3 regions of the Stutzerimonas sp. R40042 genome follow, and region 2 is predicted to be linked to each of the others. Evidence: predicted binding sites of a transcription regulator. Region 2 holds the regulator's gene; each other region holds the start of a gene.
What was found. Region 2 encodes FliA, which starts transcription of late flagellar genes. Its sites were predicted from a motif close to CTAAAGTTTNNNNNNNNNNNGCCGNTAA; they were not measured.

Region 1: OUY36_RS15645 (methyl-accepting chemotaxis protein) is a predicted target of FliA. The motif match lies at 1,526-1,553, and genes of this name have one in related genera.
Region 3: OUY36_RS02800 (methyl-accepting chemotaxis protein) is a predicted target of FliA. The motif match lies at 1,905-1,932, and genes of this name have one in related genera.

The regions. Positions count from the first base shown of each region.
Region 1 is NZ_CP113258.1:3,303,924-3,308,886, reverse strand. Features, by position in the region: gene OUY36_RS15660 (AraC family transcriptional regulator) at 1-342, opposite strand, end outside; gene OUY36_RS15655 (3-isopropylmalate dehydratase) at 456-881, shown strand; gene OUY36_RS15650 (DUF6746 family protein) at 916-1,266, opposite strand; gene OUY36_RS15645 (methyl-accepting chemotaxis protein) at 1,760-3,379, shown strand; gene OUY36_RS15640 (alpha/beta fold hydrolase) at 3,499-4,512, shown strand; gene OUY36_RS15635 (alpha/beta hydrolase) at 4,519-4,963, opposite strand, start outside.
Region 2 is NZ_CP113258.1:2,931,656-2,936,618, reverse strand. Features, by position in the region: gene flhF (flagellar biosynthesis protein FlhF) at 1-449, shown strand, start outside; gene fleN (flagellar synthesis regulator FleN) at 541-1,368, shown strand; gene fliA (RNA polymerase sigma factor FliA) at 1,386-2,111, shown strand; gene OUY36_RS13785 (chemotaxis response regulator CheY) at 2,186-2,560, shown strand; gene OUY36_RS13780 (protein phosphatase CheZ) at 2,584-3,378, shown strand; gene OUY36_RS13775 (chemotaxis protein CheA) at 3,390-4,963, shown strand, end outside.
Region 3 is NZ_CP113258.1:621,789-626,751, forward strand. Features, by position in the region: gene OUY36_RS02790 (PaaI family thioesterase) at 1-232, opposite strand, end outside; gene OUY36_RS02795 (3-hydroxyacyl-CoA dehydrogenase) at 348-1,865, shown strand; gene OUY36_RS02800 (methyl-accepting chemotaxis protein) at 2,042-3,607, shown strand; gene OUY36_RS02805 (Mpo1 family 2-hydroxy fatty acid dioxygenase) at 3,710-4,234, shown strand; gene OUY36_RS02810 (hypothetical protein) at 4,241-4,963, opposite strand, start outside.

The DNA.
Region 1 (4,963 bases), 370 kb from region 2:
CACGAACGTCCCGTCGGGACTCGCACCCAGCTCGTGTTGCAGGGCGCCCAGCCAGCGGCTGTCGACATAGAACATCAGGTACGACCAGGGCTGGCCGTCGATGGGGTTGCAGGCATGCACGGTCTGCGGGTTAATCAAGACCAGGGTGCCGCGGACGACCCGTTCACGGGCGTCGCCGTTGAAGTAGGTGCTGGCGCCGGCGGTGATCGCGCCGATGGAGAAGGTCTCGTGACAGTGCGGCGCATAGCAGACCTTGCGCCCGTCGGCGACGGCGCGCGCTTCGAGGAACGGCAGGGCCGGGTCGCGCCAGAAGCGGGGTTGATCGTCGTCCGGGTTATTCACGTTGCGCCTGCCGTCATCGATACGAAACTGGGGTCTGACTCTAGCAATCATCCGCCGCTCTGGCATGCTCGATCGTCCGGCTCGCCGCTTCGTCTTCCGAACAAGGAGTTCACATGCGCCCGTTGCTTGTCTTCACCGCACTGCTTTCGCTGGTCGGCTGCTCGTCCTGGCAGCCCGACGCCGAGGACATCGAGCCGGTACCGGCCGAGCGGGTACTGGCCTACCAGCAGCCGCTGGAAAACGCCGGCGAGGTGGTGGTGACGCGGGACTTCGGCCTGCGTGGTGGCGGTTGCTACATCGCCGTGCTGATCGATCGCCAGCTGGCGGCTCGCATTCATGTCGGTGAGATGGTGCGCTTCCAGGTGCCGGCCGGTGCGCGGATCGTCAGCATCGGCACCGATCCGCTGGATGACACCCTGTGCGGCAAGCTCAGCCTGCGCCGCGAGAAGCTGGCGCAGGTGCAGGCGGGGGAGGTGCTGGAATACCGCGTCATCAGCGACAACCGCATCGGCTTCGATATCGTGCCGGTCGAGCGCTGATCGCCCGGCGTAACGGGCGACGGAATGAGCTCGGTTACTTGATCACCGTCCGCGCGGTCTTCAGGTAGTCCGCGCCGTAGCTCTTCAGGTCGTCGGCATTCTCGGCTTCCGAGGCGATGTGGATCTCTTCCAGCGTGTCGTTCAGGCCATCCATTTCCTCGACGATCTTTTCCAGGGCCGCTTTCAACGTGTAGGTCAGCTCGTGGATGTGCGCCATGTTTTCCGGCGTCTGGCCCTGCGCCAGAGCCTGTTCGAGGCGCGAGTTGTAGTCGGAGAAATTCTTCACCGCTTCGGCCAGGTTGCGCGACGGCTGTGCGTCGGCCAGCACATGGCCGGTGGCGAGAGTGGTCAGCGCCAGGGCGGCGGTCCGGATGAGCGTTTTCACGAAAGATCCCTTGCTGGAAAAATGTCGGGCGCGAAGGTATCACCTGCTCATCCGGACGATGTGTGGCAGCGCACAGTCTGCGCTGCGCCATTAGTCGCATGCGCCTGCTGATTCGCTGGCGGTGCGGTCGCGCGGACTTCTGTCCTGCTGATGCCACGGCGATTTGGGAAAAGACCGAGGCGGCCGACCACGGGCGCGAAAGTTCCGCTTGTCGTGACACGCCGGCCGCTCTGGCATGCCTATTGCGACGATCTTTTCGCTAAAGCCGGGAAGTCCTCGGCCGATAGCAGTTCGCTTGCTGGCATATGGCCTTGATGGCCGCCGGCACCTGCGGGGGCTCAACAACAATTCGCCACGCATCTGCTCCGTCTCTTGGATACGCGTCCTGCAACAGGACCATGCGGCACGGCCTGTCGTCTGGCCTGCCGATTCGAACCTCATGCCTTTGCCAATTGCCGATCCATCGGACGGCACGCCATATGGAAAAGAACGAATGATGCAGCAACTGACTATCCGAGCCCGCCTGCTGATGCTGGTCGGGGCCATGCTCGCGGCCTGCCTGGTCATCGGCCTGACCGGGCTGAACGCGCAGCAGCGCAGCGTCGCCGGTCTCAACACCGTGTACCTGGATCGCGTGGTGCCGCTGCGCGATCTCAAGCTCATCGCCGATCTGTACGCGGTGAAGATCGTCGATACCACGCACAAGACCCGCAGTGGCATGCTCAGCTACCCGCAGGCACGGGACGAGGTGCGCAGCGCGCGTGCAGAGATCAGCCGCCTGTGGAGCGCCTACATGAACACTCGGCTGGTCGATGCCGAGCGGCAGATTGCCTCGCGTATCGAGACGCTGATGAAGGCTGCGGACGAGCCGCTCGATGCTCTCGAGCGTACGTTGGACCGCCACAGTGAGAAACGCCTGGCGGCATTCGTCATCAACGACCTGTACCCGTTGATCGACCCTATCTCCGAAGGCTTCAACCAGCTGATCGAACTGCAGCTCGGCGAGGCCAAGGCCGAGTATGAGCAGGCGCAGGCGCTTTATCAGCGCAATCGCCTGCTAAATATCGGCCTGTTGCTGGCGCTGCTGGTAGGTGGTGGACTGTTCGCGACGGTCATGCTGCGCAGCATCAGCCGGCCACTGGATGAGCTGAAGCAGGCGGCGGCCTCGGTGGCCGCGGGCGATCTGAGCCGCGCCATCGAGTGCCGCGGGCGTGACGAAATCACCGAGGTGCAGCGGTCGATCCGCCAGATGCAGCAGACCCTGCGCGATACGCTGCAGGACATCCAGGGCTCGGCGACTCAACTGGCATCAGCCGCCGAGGAGCTGCACGCGGTCACCCAGCACACCGCCCAGGGCATCCATCAGCAGAACGAGGAAGTGCAGATGGCTGCCACTGCGGTCACCGAGATGTCCGCGGCGGTCGACGAAGTGGCCGGCAACGCCAATCGCACCTCCGATGCCTCGCGCGATGCCGAGTCAGTCGCCGACGACGGACGCCGGCAGGTCACCGCCACGCGGCAGACCATCGACCAGTTGAGTGACAAGCTGCAGCAGACCGCAGCGACCGTGACCCATCTGGCCGAAGAGGCGGCGAGCATCGGGCAGGTGGTGGATGTGATTCGTGCGATCGCCGACCAGACCAACCTGCTCGCACTCAACGCTGCCATCGAGGCGGCGCGGGCCGGAGAGGCCGGACGCGGATTCGCGGTGGTCGCCGACGAGGTGCGCAACCTCGCCCAGCGCACGCAGAGCTCGACCCAGGAGATCGAACGCATGATCGGCGCCATTCAGGGTGCTACTGAGGAGTCGGTGCGCGACATGCAGCAGAGCAGCGAGTTTGCCGCGCGCAGCCAGCGTATGGCGGGTGAGGCCGACCAGGCGCTGGGGCTGATCGCCGAGCGGGTCGGGCAGATCAACGAGATGAACCTGGTGATCGCCAGTGCCGCCGAGGAGCAGGCGCAGGTCGCGCGCGAGGTGGACCGCAACCTGGTGGCCATCCGCGACATCTCCGAACAGAGCGCCACCGGCGCGCAGCAGACCTCGGTGGCCAGCGACGAGCTGGCGCGCCTGGCGACGCAGCTCAACCAGCTGGTCGGGCGCTTCCGTCTGTAAGCGAAGAGATGGGCTGACGCGGTCGGGACATGCATTGTCGCAATCCGACCGCGAACCCGGCTGCACGAATGCATTCCTATGTACGGAGTTTCCCGATTCGTACCGAACAGGAGTCGCGCGTGAAAACAGCCGTGTCCGCCATGGCGCTTGCCGCCGGTCTAACCCTGAGCCTGCCGCTGCTGGCCGAAAGCCGAACCGCATACGGCCCGCAGCTGGAAGGCTTCAGCTATCCGCACCCGCTCAAGCACTACCGTTTCGAGTCCCAAGGCAAGGCGCTGGAAATGGCCTTCATGGACGTCGAGCCGCAGGGCAAGGCGAACGGCCGCACGGCGCTGTTGCTGCATGGCAAGAACTTCTGCGGGGCGACCTGGGAGCGCACCATCGAGGTGCTCAGCCAGGCCGGTTACCGGGTGATCGCTCCCGATCAGGTCGGTTTCTGCAGCTCGAGCAAGCCCGAGGGTTACCAGTTCAGCTTCGCCCAGCTGGCGCACAACACCCAGGCGCTGTTGGAGCAGGAAGACATCGAGCAGGTCACAGTAATCGGCCATTCCATGGGCGGCATGCTGGCCGCGCGACTGGCACTGAACTACCCACAGCGAGTCGAGCAGCTGGTGCTGGTCAACCCCATTGGTCTGGAAGACTGGCAGGTTGAAGGCGTGCCGTACGCCTCGATCGATCAGCTCTACCAGTCGGAACTGAAGACCGACTTCGACAGCATCAAGGCCTACCAGCAGAAGTTCTACTACAACGGCAGCTGGAAGCCGGAGTACAACCGTTGGGTCGGCATGCTCGCCGGAATGTATGCCGGGGACGGCAAGGAACAGGTCGCCTGGAACCAGGCACAGACCTCGGAAATGGTTTTCACCCAGCCGGTGATCCATGAGTTTTCGCGGATCAGGACGCCGACCTTGCTGCTGATCGGCGGGCTGGATCGCACCGCACCGGGCGCCAACCGTGCGCCGGAGGATGTCGCCAAGCGCCTGGGCAACTATCCCGAGCTGGGTCGCCAGGCTGCCGCGATGATTCCGGATGCGACGCTGGTGGCCTTCCCTGATCTTGGGCATTCACCGCAGGTCGAGGCACCAGAAGAATTCCACCGTGCGCTGCTCGAGAGGCTGGAGGCGCAGCGCTAATACGTGTCAGCCGCGCTCCGCTGCTTTCACCAGGGGCGGCTGCGCGGCACCCAGGCGTTGCCCGCCCGATTCCAGCAGCGCCTGCAGCGCTCGGCCATAGGCGCCGAGCGCCACGCGCAGGCTGTTGTTGTGGGTGGCGCCCTCGACCAGCAGCAATTGCTTGGGCTGGCGCGCAGCCTGATACAGCTGCTCGCTGAAGCGGGGCGGCACATAGCGGTCATCGGTGCCGTGCACCACCAGCAGCGGCATGCCGATCTGATCGATCTTCTCCAGCGAATCGAACTTCTGCGACAGCAGCCAGCGCACCGGCAGCGAGGTGTCGGACACGGCTGTCGCCACGTCGGCCAGCGAGGTGAAGGTCGACTCGATGATCAGCGCGCGTGCCTCGGCCGGTACGCTGTCGCGCTCGGCCTGCTGCCCGAGTTCGGCGGCCAGGTCGACAGCCACCGCG
Region 2 (4,963 bases):
CGCTGGCGCCGCTGGCCCGCAAGCGCGTGATCCTGATCGACACCGCCGGCCTGCCGGCCAGCGATCCGACCTTGCGCAAGCAGCTCGAAGCGCTGTCGGATCGCGGTGTGAAATCCAAGAACTATCTGGTGTTGGCGGCGACCAGCCAGAGTCAGGTACTCAAGGCGGCATGGCACAACTATCGTCGCTGCGGCCTGGCGGGTTGTATCCTGACCAAGCTGGACGAGGCAGGCAGCCTCGGCGATGTGCTCGGTCTCACGATCAGCCAGCATTTGCCGATAGCCTACCTCGCCGATGGCCCGCGGATTCCGGATGACCTGCATCTGCCCCGTAGCCACCAGCTGGTCAGCCGTGCGGTAAGCCTGCAATCAGGCGAGGAGCCGAGCGAAGAGGCCATGGCGGACATGTTCGCCGGGTTGTACAACGGCTCGTCACGGCGGGCCGGATGATCAAGCGAGTGCGGTACCAGAATGAACCAGATGCGTGCCATGCGGGCGCATCGCCGGCCGTATGGCCCCAGCAAGATATAGGCGTGTGAACATGGGTATGCATCCCGTACAGGTGATTGCGGTGACCGGCGGCAAGGGTGGCGTCGGCAAGACCAACGTGTCGGTCAATCTGGCGCTGGCGCTGGCCGATCTGGGCCGGCGTGTGGTGTTGCTCGACGCCGACCTGGGTCTGGCCAACGTCGACGTCCTGCTTGGCCTGACCAGCAAGCGAACCCTGGCCGATGTGATCGCCGGTGAGTGCGATCTGCGCGATGTGCTGATTCAGGGCCCCGGCGGTATCCGTATCGTGCCCGCGGCATCCGGGACGCAGAGCATGGTACAGCTGTCGTCCCTGCAGCATGCCGGTCTGATCCAGGCATTCAGTGAGCTGGGCGATGAGCTGGACGTGCTGATCATCGATACCGCGGCCGGTATTGGTGATTCGGTGGTCAGCTTCGTGCGTGCCGCGCAGGAAGTGCTGCTGGTCGTCACAGATGAACCCACGTCCATCACCGATGCCTATGCTCTGATCAAATTGCTCAACCGTGACTACGGCATCAGTCGTTTCCGGGTGTTGGCCAACATGGCGCATGCACCCCAGGAAGGTCGCAACCTGTTCGCCAAGCTGACCAAGGTCACCGAGCGTTTTCTCGATGTGGCGCTGCAGTATGTCGGCGCCGTGCCCTACGACGAGGCCGTACGCAAGGCGGTACAAAAGCAGCGTGCCGTCTATGAAGCCTATCCGCGCTCCAAATGCGCGCTGGCCTTCAAGGCCATTGCGCAGAAGATCGATACCTGGCCGTTGCCCGCTACCCCGCGCGGCCATCTCGAATTCTTCGTCGAGCGCCTCATCAGTCCCGCTTCAGAAAGCCACGAATGACAGGTGCCGGATCCGCTATGTATTACAGCAAGGCTCAGGCAAAGGATGCTCAATATCGCCTGATCGATCAGTACGCGCCGTTGGTCAAGCGTATCGCTTACCACCTTCTGGCGCGTCTGCCTGCGAGTGTGCAGGTGGACGACCTGATCCAGGCTGGAATGATCGGACTGCTGGAAGCAGCGAAGAAGTACGACGCCGGCAAGGGCGCCAGTTTTGAAACCTACGCCGGCATCCGCATCCGCGGCACCATGCTCGACGAGGTGCGCAAGGGCGATTGGGCGCCACGCTCGGTGCATCGCAACTCGCGCATGGTCAGCGAGGCGATCCGCGCCATCGAAGCGAAAACCGGTCGTGACGCTAAAGATCATGAAGTTGCGGCCGAACTTAAGCTTAGTCTCGATGAGTATTACAGCATCCTCGGCGATACCCTCGGCAGCCGACTGTTCAGCTTCGACGACCTGCTGCAGGAAGGCGAGCATGGCGAGCTGCAGGAGGATGCCGGCAGCACGCACCCCGAGCCTTTCCGCGATCTGGAGGACGAACGTTTCCAGTTGGCGCTGGCAGAAGCCATCGCCAACCTGCCGGAGCGCGAGAAGCTGGTGCTGTCGTTGTATTACGACGAAGAGCTGAACTTGAAGGAAATCGGTCAGGTGCTGGGAGTCAGCGAGTCGCGTGTGAGCCAGTTGCATAGCCAGTGTGCGGCGCGCCTGCGTGCGCGCCTCGGTGAATGGCGCGCCAATTGACGATTGTTTGCGGTATGACGTGCTCGGTTTGCTGAGGCATTTTGGGACTTACGGAGGTCGACTTGGACAAGAACATGAAAATCCTCATCGTCGATGACTTCTCGACGATGAGACGAATCATCAAGAACCTCTTGCGTGACCTGGGGTTCACCAACACCGCCGAAGCGGACGATGGCACCACCGCGCTGCCGATGCTCAAGAGCGGCAGCTTCGACTTTCTCGTCACCGACTGGAACATGCCGGGCATGAGCGGTATCGATCTGCTGCGTACCGTGCGTGCCGACGAGCGCCTCAAGCACCTGCCGGTGCTGATGGTCACTGCCGAAGCCAAGCGCGACCAGATCATCGAGGCGGCACAGGCCGGCGTAAACGGCTATGTGGTCAAGCCTTTCACTGCCCAGGTGCTCAAGGAGAAGATCGAGAAGATCTTCGAGCGCGTCAACGGCTGAAGCAGCAACGCCGCGAGGGCACTATGACGCAAGCAGATCAGAGCCTGGCAGAGTTCGAAGCGACTCTGAAGGCCAACGCCCCTAAGTTGATTGAAAGCCTGCAGCAGGGCCGCTTCGATGAAGCGACGCAGATGTTCAATGAACTCAGCCAGGCGCGTAATCACAGTCTCTATCAGGAAGTCGGCAAGCTCACCCGCGAGCTGCACAACGCCATCGTCAAACTCGAGATGGATACCTGTGCCACTGGCGGCGATCCGTCACCGATCACCGACGCGACCGATCGCCTGTCCTATGTGGTGGAGATGACCGAGAAGGCCGCCAACCGCACCATGGATCTGGTGGAGGAATCGGCGCCGCTGGTCAACTACGTTAGCTACGAGGCCCAGAGCCTGACGGCCGACTGGCAGCGATTCATGCGCCGCGAAATGGATGCTGAACAGTTCCGTGGGCTGGTCAAGCGCATCGACCAGTACCTCAAGCGCAGCATGAACGATGGTAGCCAGCTGTCGCAGAACCTCAGCGAAATCATGCTGGCCCAAGATTTCCAGGACCTGACCGGCCAGGTCATCAAGCGTGTCACCCGACTGATCACCGAGCTTGAAAGCAATCTGCTCAATCTCGTCCTGATGGCGGGGCAGGTCGACCGCGTGGCTGGCATCCAGCACGACCGTGATGCCATGCGCGCCGAGCAAGAGAAGAAAAAACAAGAAAAATCGCCTTCCAATGGTGAAGGTCCGCAGATGCATGCCGATATGCGTGAAGACGTCGTTTCCGGCCAGGACGATGTCGATGATCTGCTTTCAAGCCTGGGCTTTTAGGGGAAGTGAATATGAGCTTCGACGCCGATGAAGAAATTCTCCAGGACTTCCTGGTAGAGGCCGGCGAGATTCTCGAACTATTGTCCGAGCAACTCGTGGAGCTGGAAAGCAGCCCCGATGACATGGCGTTGCTCAATGCGATTTTTCGCGGGTTCCATACGGTCAAGGGCGGTGCGGGCTTTCTTCAGCTTCATGAGCTGGTGGAATGCTGCCACATTGCCGAAAACGTCTTCGACATCCTGCGCAAGGGTGAGCGTCGAGTCGATTCCGAACTGATGGACGTCGTTCTGCAGGCGCTCGACGCCGTGAACGCGATGTTCAGCCAGGTCCGTGAACGCGTCGAACCTACTCCTGCCTCGCCGGAACTGCTGGCCGCATTGGCCCGTCTGGCCGAGCCTGCATCCGACGACGAAGCACCTGCCGCCGCAGCGCCCCAGGCGATCGCCGAGCCTGTGAGCGAAGGCGCCGACAGCGATTTCGAGCAGCTGCTGGATGCGATCGAACCGCCCGCTGTCGAGCCGCTGGCATCCGCCGATACAGGCACCGTGGCTGACGAAATCACCGATGATGAGTTCGAGTCGTTGCTCGATCAGTTGCATGGCAAGGGCAAGTTCGAGCCGGCAACCACCGCAGCGACCACGCCGGCGGCTGCCGAGCCTGCGATTGCTAGTAGCGGGGCAGGCGCAAGCGACGAGATCACCGATGACGAGTTCGAAGCACTGCTCGATCAGCTGCACGGCAAGGGCAAATTCGAGCCGGCAACCACCGCAGCGCCCACGCCGGCGGCTGCCGAACCTGCAACGGCCAGTAGTGGGGCAGGTGCAAGCGACGAGATCACCGATGACGAGTTCGAAGCGTTGCTCGATCAGCTGCATGGCAAAGGCAAGTTCGAACCCCCAGTGGTCGGCGCCAGCCCGGTCGGCGTCAGCGAATCCGCCGCGGCTGCATCGGTAGAAAAGGCACCGACCAAACCGACTCCCGCCAAGGCTGAGCCGGCTCGTCCGGCTGCTGCCAAGCCGGTGGCTGGCGCAGCGAGCAAGCCCGCCGCGCCAGCCGCGGCCGAGAAGGCTCCGGCCGAGGCCGAGACCACGGTGCGCGTCGATACCGCGCGGCTGGACGAGATCATGAACATGGTCGGCGAGCTGGTGCTGGTGCGTAACCGTCTGGTGCGCTTGGGCTCCAATAGCGGCGACGAGGCAATGGCCAAGGCCGTTTCCAACCTCGACGTGGTCACCGCCGACCTGCAGAGCGCGGTGATGAAGACCCGCATGCAGCCGATCAAGAAGGTGTTCGGCCGTTTCCCGCGGCTGGTACGCGATCTGGCGCGCAGCCTGAAGAAAGAGATCAACCTGGAACTGGTGGGCGAAGAAACCGACCTCGACAAGAACCTCGTCGAAGCCCTGGCCGACCCGCTGGTGCACCTGGTGCGCAATGCCGTCGACCATGGCATCGAGATGCCCGAGGAGCGCGAGGCGGCCGGCAAACCGCGTACCGGCCGTGTGGTGCTGTCGGCCGAGCAGGAAGGCGACCACATCCTGCTGATCATCAGCGATGACGGCAAGGGCATGGATGCCAACGTCCTGCG
Region 3 (4,963 bases), 2.3 Mb from region 2:
CCACGCGGCGCTGGTCCGCCTGCTCGGTCCAGGTGCCGCACAGGCCCATCGCCACGTCGAGCAGGGTTGCGCTGACGCCGCCGTGCAGGTTGCCGGCGTTGTTCAGGTGGCGTGGCTGCAGCAGCAGTTCGATCACCACCCGCTCGGGGCCGTACTCGGTCAGGCGGCAGCCGAGATCCTGAAAGAAGCCGGTTATGGAGGCTTCGACCTGCTGGCGTGAATGCTCGGACATAAGGGCGTATCGGTAGGAGGTTGCGCCGCAGAGTGGCAGTCTTTAGCCTGCTGGTCAATCTGGCGGAATGTTATTCCGCATTGCGGAATGTGCGGCGTGTGAGGAGGGGCTTGGGATGTTCGACCGTATCGGAATCATCGGTGCCGGCGCCATGGGGCGGGGCATCGCTCAGCTGTTTGCCAGCGCTGGCAAGCAGGTGTGGCTCTACGACGCGCGAGGCGAGTCGGTCGCCGAGGCGCTGCGTTTCAATCGCGAGCTGCTGGAGCGCAGTCTGGCCAAGGGCCGCCTGAGCGCCGAAGAACTCGATGCCGCCCTGGCGCGGATGCGGCCGGCGTCGACGTTGCAGGAGCTGGCCGGTTGCGACCTGCTGATCGAGGCCATCGTCGAGAACCTCGAGGCCAAGCAGGCGCTGTTCGTCGAGCTGGAGGCGCTGGTCGCCGAGGACGCGGTGCTGGCGACCAATACCTCGTCGCTGTCGGTCACGCGGATCGCCGCGGCCTGCCGCCGCCCGCAGCGGGTAGCGGGTTTTCACTTCTTCAACCCGGTGCCGTTGATGAAGCTGGTGGAAGTGGTACGCGGCGAGCGCAGCGATCCGCAGGTGATCGAGCGGCTGGTCAAGCTGGCCGAAGAGGCCGGGCATTTCCCTGCGATCACGCCGGATACGCCCGGTTTTCTGGTCAACCATGCCGGTCGCGCCTACAGCACTGAGGCGCAGCGCATCCTCGCCGAGGGCATCGCTGATGCCGAGCAGATCGACCGCATCCTGCGCGACGGCCCGGGCTTTCGCATGGGGCCGTTCGAGCTGTTCGACCTCACTGGCCTGGACATCTCTCACGCCGTGATGGAGTCGGTGTACCAGCAGTTCTACCAGGACCCGCGCTATACGCCGTCCTACCAGGCAGCGCAGCGGGTCGCCGCTGGTCTGCTCGGGCGCAAGAGCGGCCAGGGCTATTACCGCTACGACAATGGCCAGCAGATGCGAACGCCGGAGCCGGCCCTCGAGCCAGTCTCGGTGGACCGCCCGTTCTGGCTGGACAGCCAGGACGCCGAGCTGCGCGGTTGGCTGGCAGCCTTGCTGGGCCAGACGGGTGCGCAGCTGGAGTCGGGCGAGACGCCGTCGGAACGGGCCATCTGCCTGATCACGCCGTTGGGTGAGGACGCCAGCTCGATGATCGCGCGTCTGGGTTTGCCGGCGGCGCGTTGCATCGCCTACGACCTGTTCTGCGATCACGAACGGCGGCGCGTGCTGATGCGTACGCCGGCGCTCGACCCCGCGCTGGAAGCCCAGGCGCGGCAGGCGCTGGGCGGCGACGGCGTGCCGGTGGAGGTGATCAACGATTCGCCGGGGTTCGTCAGCCAGCGCGTCGTGGCCAGCATCGTCAACCTGGGCTGCGAGATCGCCCAGAAGGGCATCGCCGATCCGCATACGCTTGATCGGGCGATTACCCTGGCGCTGGGCTACCCGAAGGGGCCGCTGGGGTTTGCCGAGCACTACGGTGCGGCGCGCATCCTCGCCATTCTCGAGGCGATGCAGCTCTGCTATGGCGGCGAGGCGCGCTACCGGCCGAGCCCCTGGTTGCGCCGACGCGTGCAGCTGGCGCTGCCTCTCGCGGCGGCCGATCGGCCGGGGTGATCCGAGACCGGCGATGCTGACCGGTGGCAGGCGTGGTGCCTTCAGTTTAGTGCGAAGCGGCCGTTAAATCGGGAGTGAGCCTCCGATAACGGCACGTTGCTACTAAGGCACTACTGTTCTTTAGCGGAGCGTATGGGTACAACGTCGGATCGCCCCGACAAGAACAAGAGGCCGCTATGAGCCCTGCCAAACGCCATCCCCAGGCCATCGTGTTGCACGCCGCGCTGATCATCGGACTGCTGTTCGCGCATCACTGGCTAGCGCCGCCCATGCTGGTCACGGCGGTCCTGCTCTTGCTCGCGGCGCTCCTGCCGTGGTTCCTGCTCGGGCGGGCTGCGCAGGATGGCACGCCGGCCGAGGGGGATGCTTCCCAGAGATTCACCAAGTTGAGCAAGAACCTGTCGCGCAATACCTGCCACAACGCGCTGTCCGCCGCACAGGTGGCCTATAGCGCCGAGCAACTGGCCAGCCGGCTACAGTCGCAGTTACAGGCGGTGAGCGAGATCGCCAATGGTGCCCAAGCCATCGCCTCCACCGAGCAGGACAGCGCCGAACGCGCGCGTCATACGCTGGACGCGGCGCAGTCGGTGCGCCAGCGCAGCGATGCCGGTCAGGCCGAGCTGCAGCGCGCCATCGAGCGTATGCAGCAGCTCAGCGCGCAGACCCATGCCAGCCGTGAGCTGATCGATGGCCTGTCCGCGCGCACCGAAGAGATCCGTCGGATCACCGATGTGATTCAGTCCATCGCCAGTCAGACCAATCTGCTTGCGCTCAATGCCGCCATCGAGGCCGCCCGCGCCGGCGAGGCAGGTCGTGGCTTCGCCGTGGTCGCCGACGAGGTTCGCAGCCTGGCGGCGCGCACATCCAGCGCCACCGAGGAGGTCGGGCGCATGGTGACCGACATTCGTGAGCAGAGCGAAGCGGTGGTCAGTTACATCCAGCGGCAGGGCAGCGAGCTGGACGTTGCGGCCGAACAGATCGCCACGACCGGCGAACAGCTCAGCGGCATCGCCGAACTGGCCGGTAGCGTCGAATCACAGGTGGAGCAGATCACCACCGGTACCGCCGACAACCATCAGCGGCTTACCGGGCAGTTCGTCGCCCTCGACCAGCTGCGCGCCGATGCGCTGGACAGCGAGAAGCAGACCCGCCAGCTCGAGCAGGCCGCCGAACGGTTGGTCGCCCAGGCCGAGAGCGCCAGCGAGCAGTTGGCCGAGGTGCAGCTGGACGATTACCACCAGGCGATCTATGACCTGGCCCGCGAAGGCGCAGCGGCCATCGCCGCGCGCTTCGAGGCCGACGTCCAGGCCGGGCGGATCAGCCTCGAAGACCTCTTCGATCGCAACTACCGGGCGTTGCCCAATACCGATCCGGTGAAGTACCAGACGCGCTTCGACCGTTACGCTGATGAGGTCTTGCCGGCCATTCAGGAGCCGTTGCTAGGGCGGCATCAGTCACTGGTCTACGCCATCGCCACGACTCCGGAAGGTTATGTGCCGACCCATAATCGGGCGTTCAGCCAGCCGCCGGTGGGCAATCCTGAGATCGACCGGGTGAAGAGTCGCAGCAAGCGCCTGTTCAACGATCGCACCGGTGGACGCTGCGGTAGCCATCAGCGCCGCGTGCTGCTGCAGACCTACAGTCGTGATACCGGTGAGCTGATGCATGATCTGTCGGTGCCGATCATGGTCGGCGGGCGCCACTGGGGCGGGATACGCCTGGGCTATCGGCCCGAGGAATAACCTTTCGGTCCTGCAGCTTGGCGCTATAGCCGTGCGTCTGGCCGGGCCGGCTCCGCAGGCAGCGGCTAAGCTTGGCGGACCGCCGTTGCCTGGGACAGCACCATGAAAAGCCTGACCGATCACCTGGCGCAATACGCCGCCTACCACCGTGACCCGCGCAATCTGCTCAGCCATTTCATCGGCATCCCGCTGATCGTGCTCGCCGTGGCCGTACTTCTTTCGCGTCCCGCCATCGAGTGGGGCGGCTTTTGGCTCAGTCCGGCAGCATTGGTATCGCTTGCCGCTGCGGTCTTCTATCTTCGTCTCGACTGGCGCTATGGCCTGCTTATGAGCGCGGTGCTGCTGGTCTGCCTGTGGTTGGGCGCGCGCCTGGCCAGCGCCGGCACGCCGCTCTGGTTGAGCGCGGGCGTGGGGATGTTCGTGCTCGGCTGGATCATTCAGTTCGTCGGGCACTATTTCGAGGGGAGCAAGCCGGCCTTCGTCGATGACCTGACCGGCCTGATCATCGGCCCGCTGTTCGTTGCGGCGGAACTCGGTTTCATGCTCGGTTTGCGCGAGCCGCTGCGCCTCGCCATCGAGGCGCGCGTCGGCCCGGTGCGTCTGCGCGAGTCGACCGCGCGTAGCTGAAGCGCGTCAGGGCCGTGCGGCCATCCACTGGTCGCTGAGGCTGCGCGCGTGGCGGTCGACCGTGATCGGCGCGAAGGGGCGGCCCGAGGCGGTGCTGAAGTTGTTGCTGGCGCTGTTCATGTCCTCCAGTGCCACCTTGAGAAAATCCCAGCGCGTTTTGAGCTTCGCCAGCGTCGGATCACGCTTGCCGTCCAGTTCGGCCAGCTGTGTATCGATGGCCGGCACCAGCTGGCGTTCATCCTGACCCAGGTAGGTATCCGGCTGCTCGCGGGCAATCTCGAAGGAACCTATGTAGGCACGGCTGAGGTACTGCACCGCGAGGTACTCGACCTTGGCCGGCAATTCCGCTCGAGCATCGGCGCCCTGTTGCGCGCGAACCGCGGTGAGAAAATCGCGCAGGGCCTTGCTCATCTGCAGTGGCCAGCCCCAGGGCATATCGTCTTCCTCGTAGCCGAAGCCCGCTCCCTCACGCAAACGCGCGAGCAACTCCTGATGACCTTCGCGCAGCGCGCTGGTGGGGTTGGGCACTTCGAGCATGGCCGCATTCAGCGCCCGGATGTCGTCCTCCAGGCGTAACAGATGGGCCTTCTGGAAGCCTTCGCCACGGTAGAGCAGCAGGCTGCTGGTGGCGCGGTTGGCATGGATCTGCATGTTCTGCAGGGCAGTGGCAGGTTCGCTTGGCGCCGCCTCGGTGAAACCGGGCAGCATCGCAAGTATCAGCAATAGCCA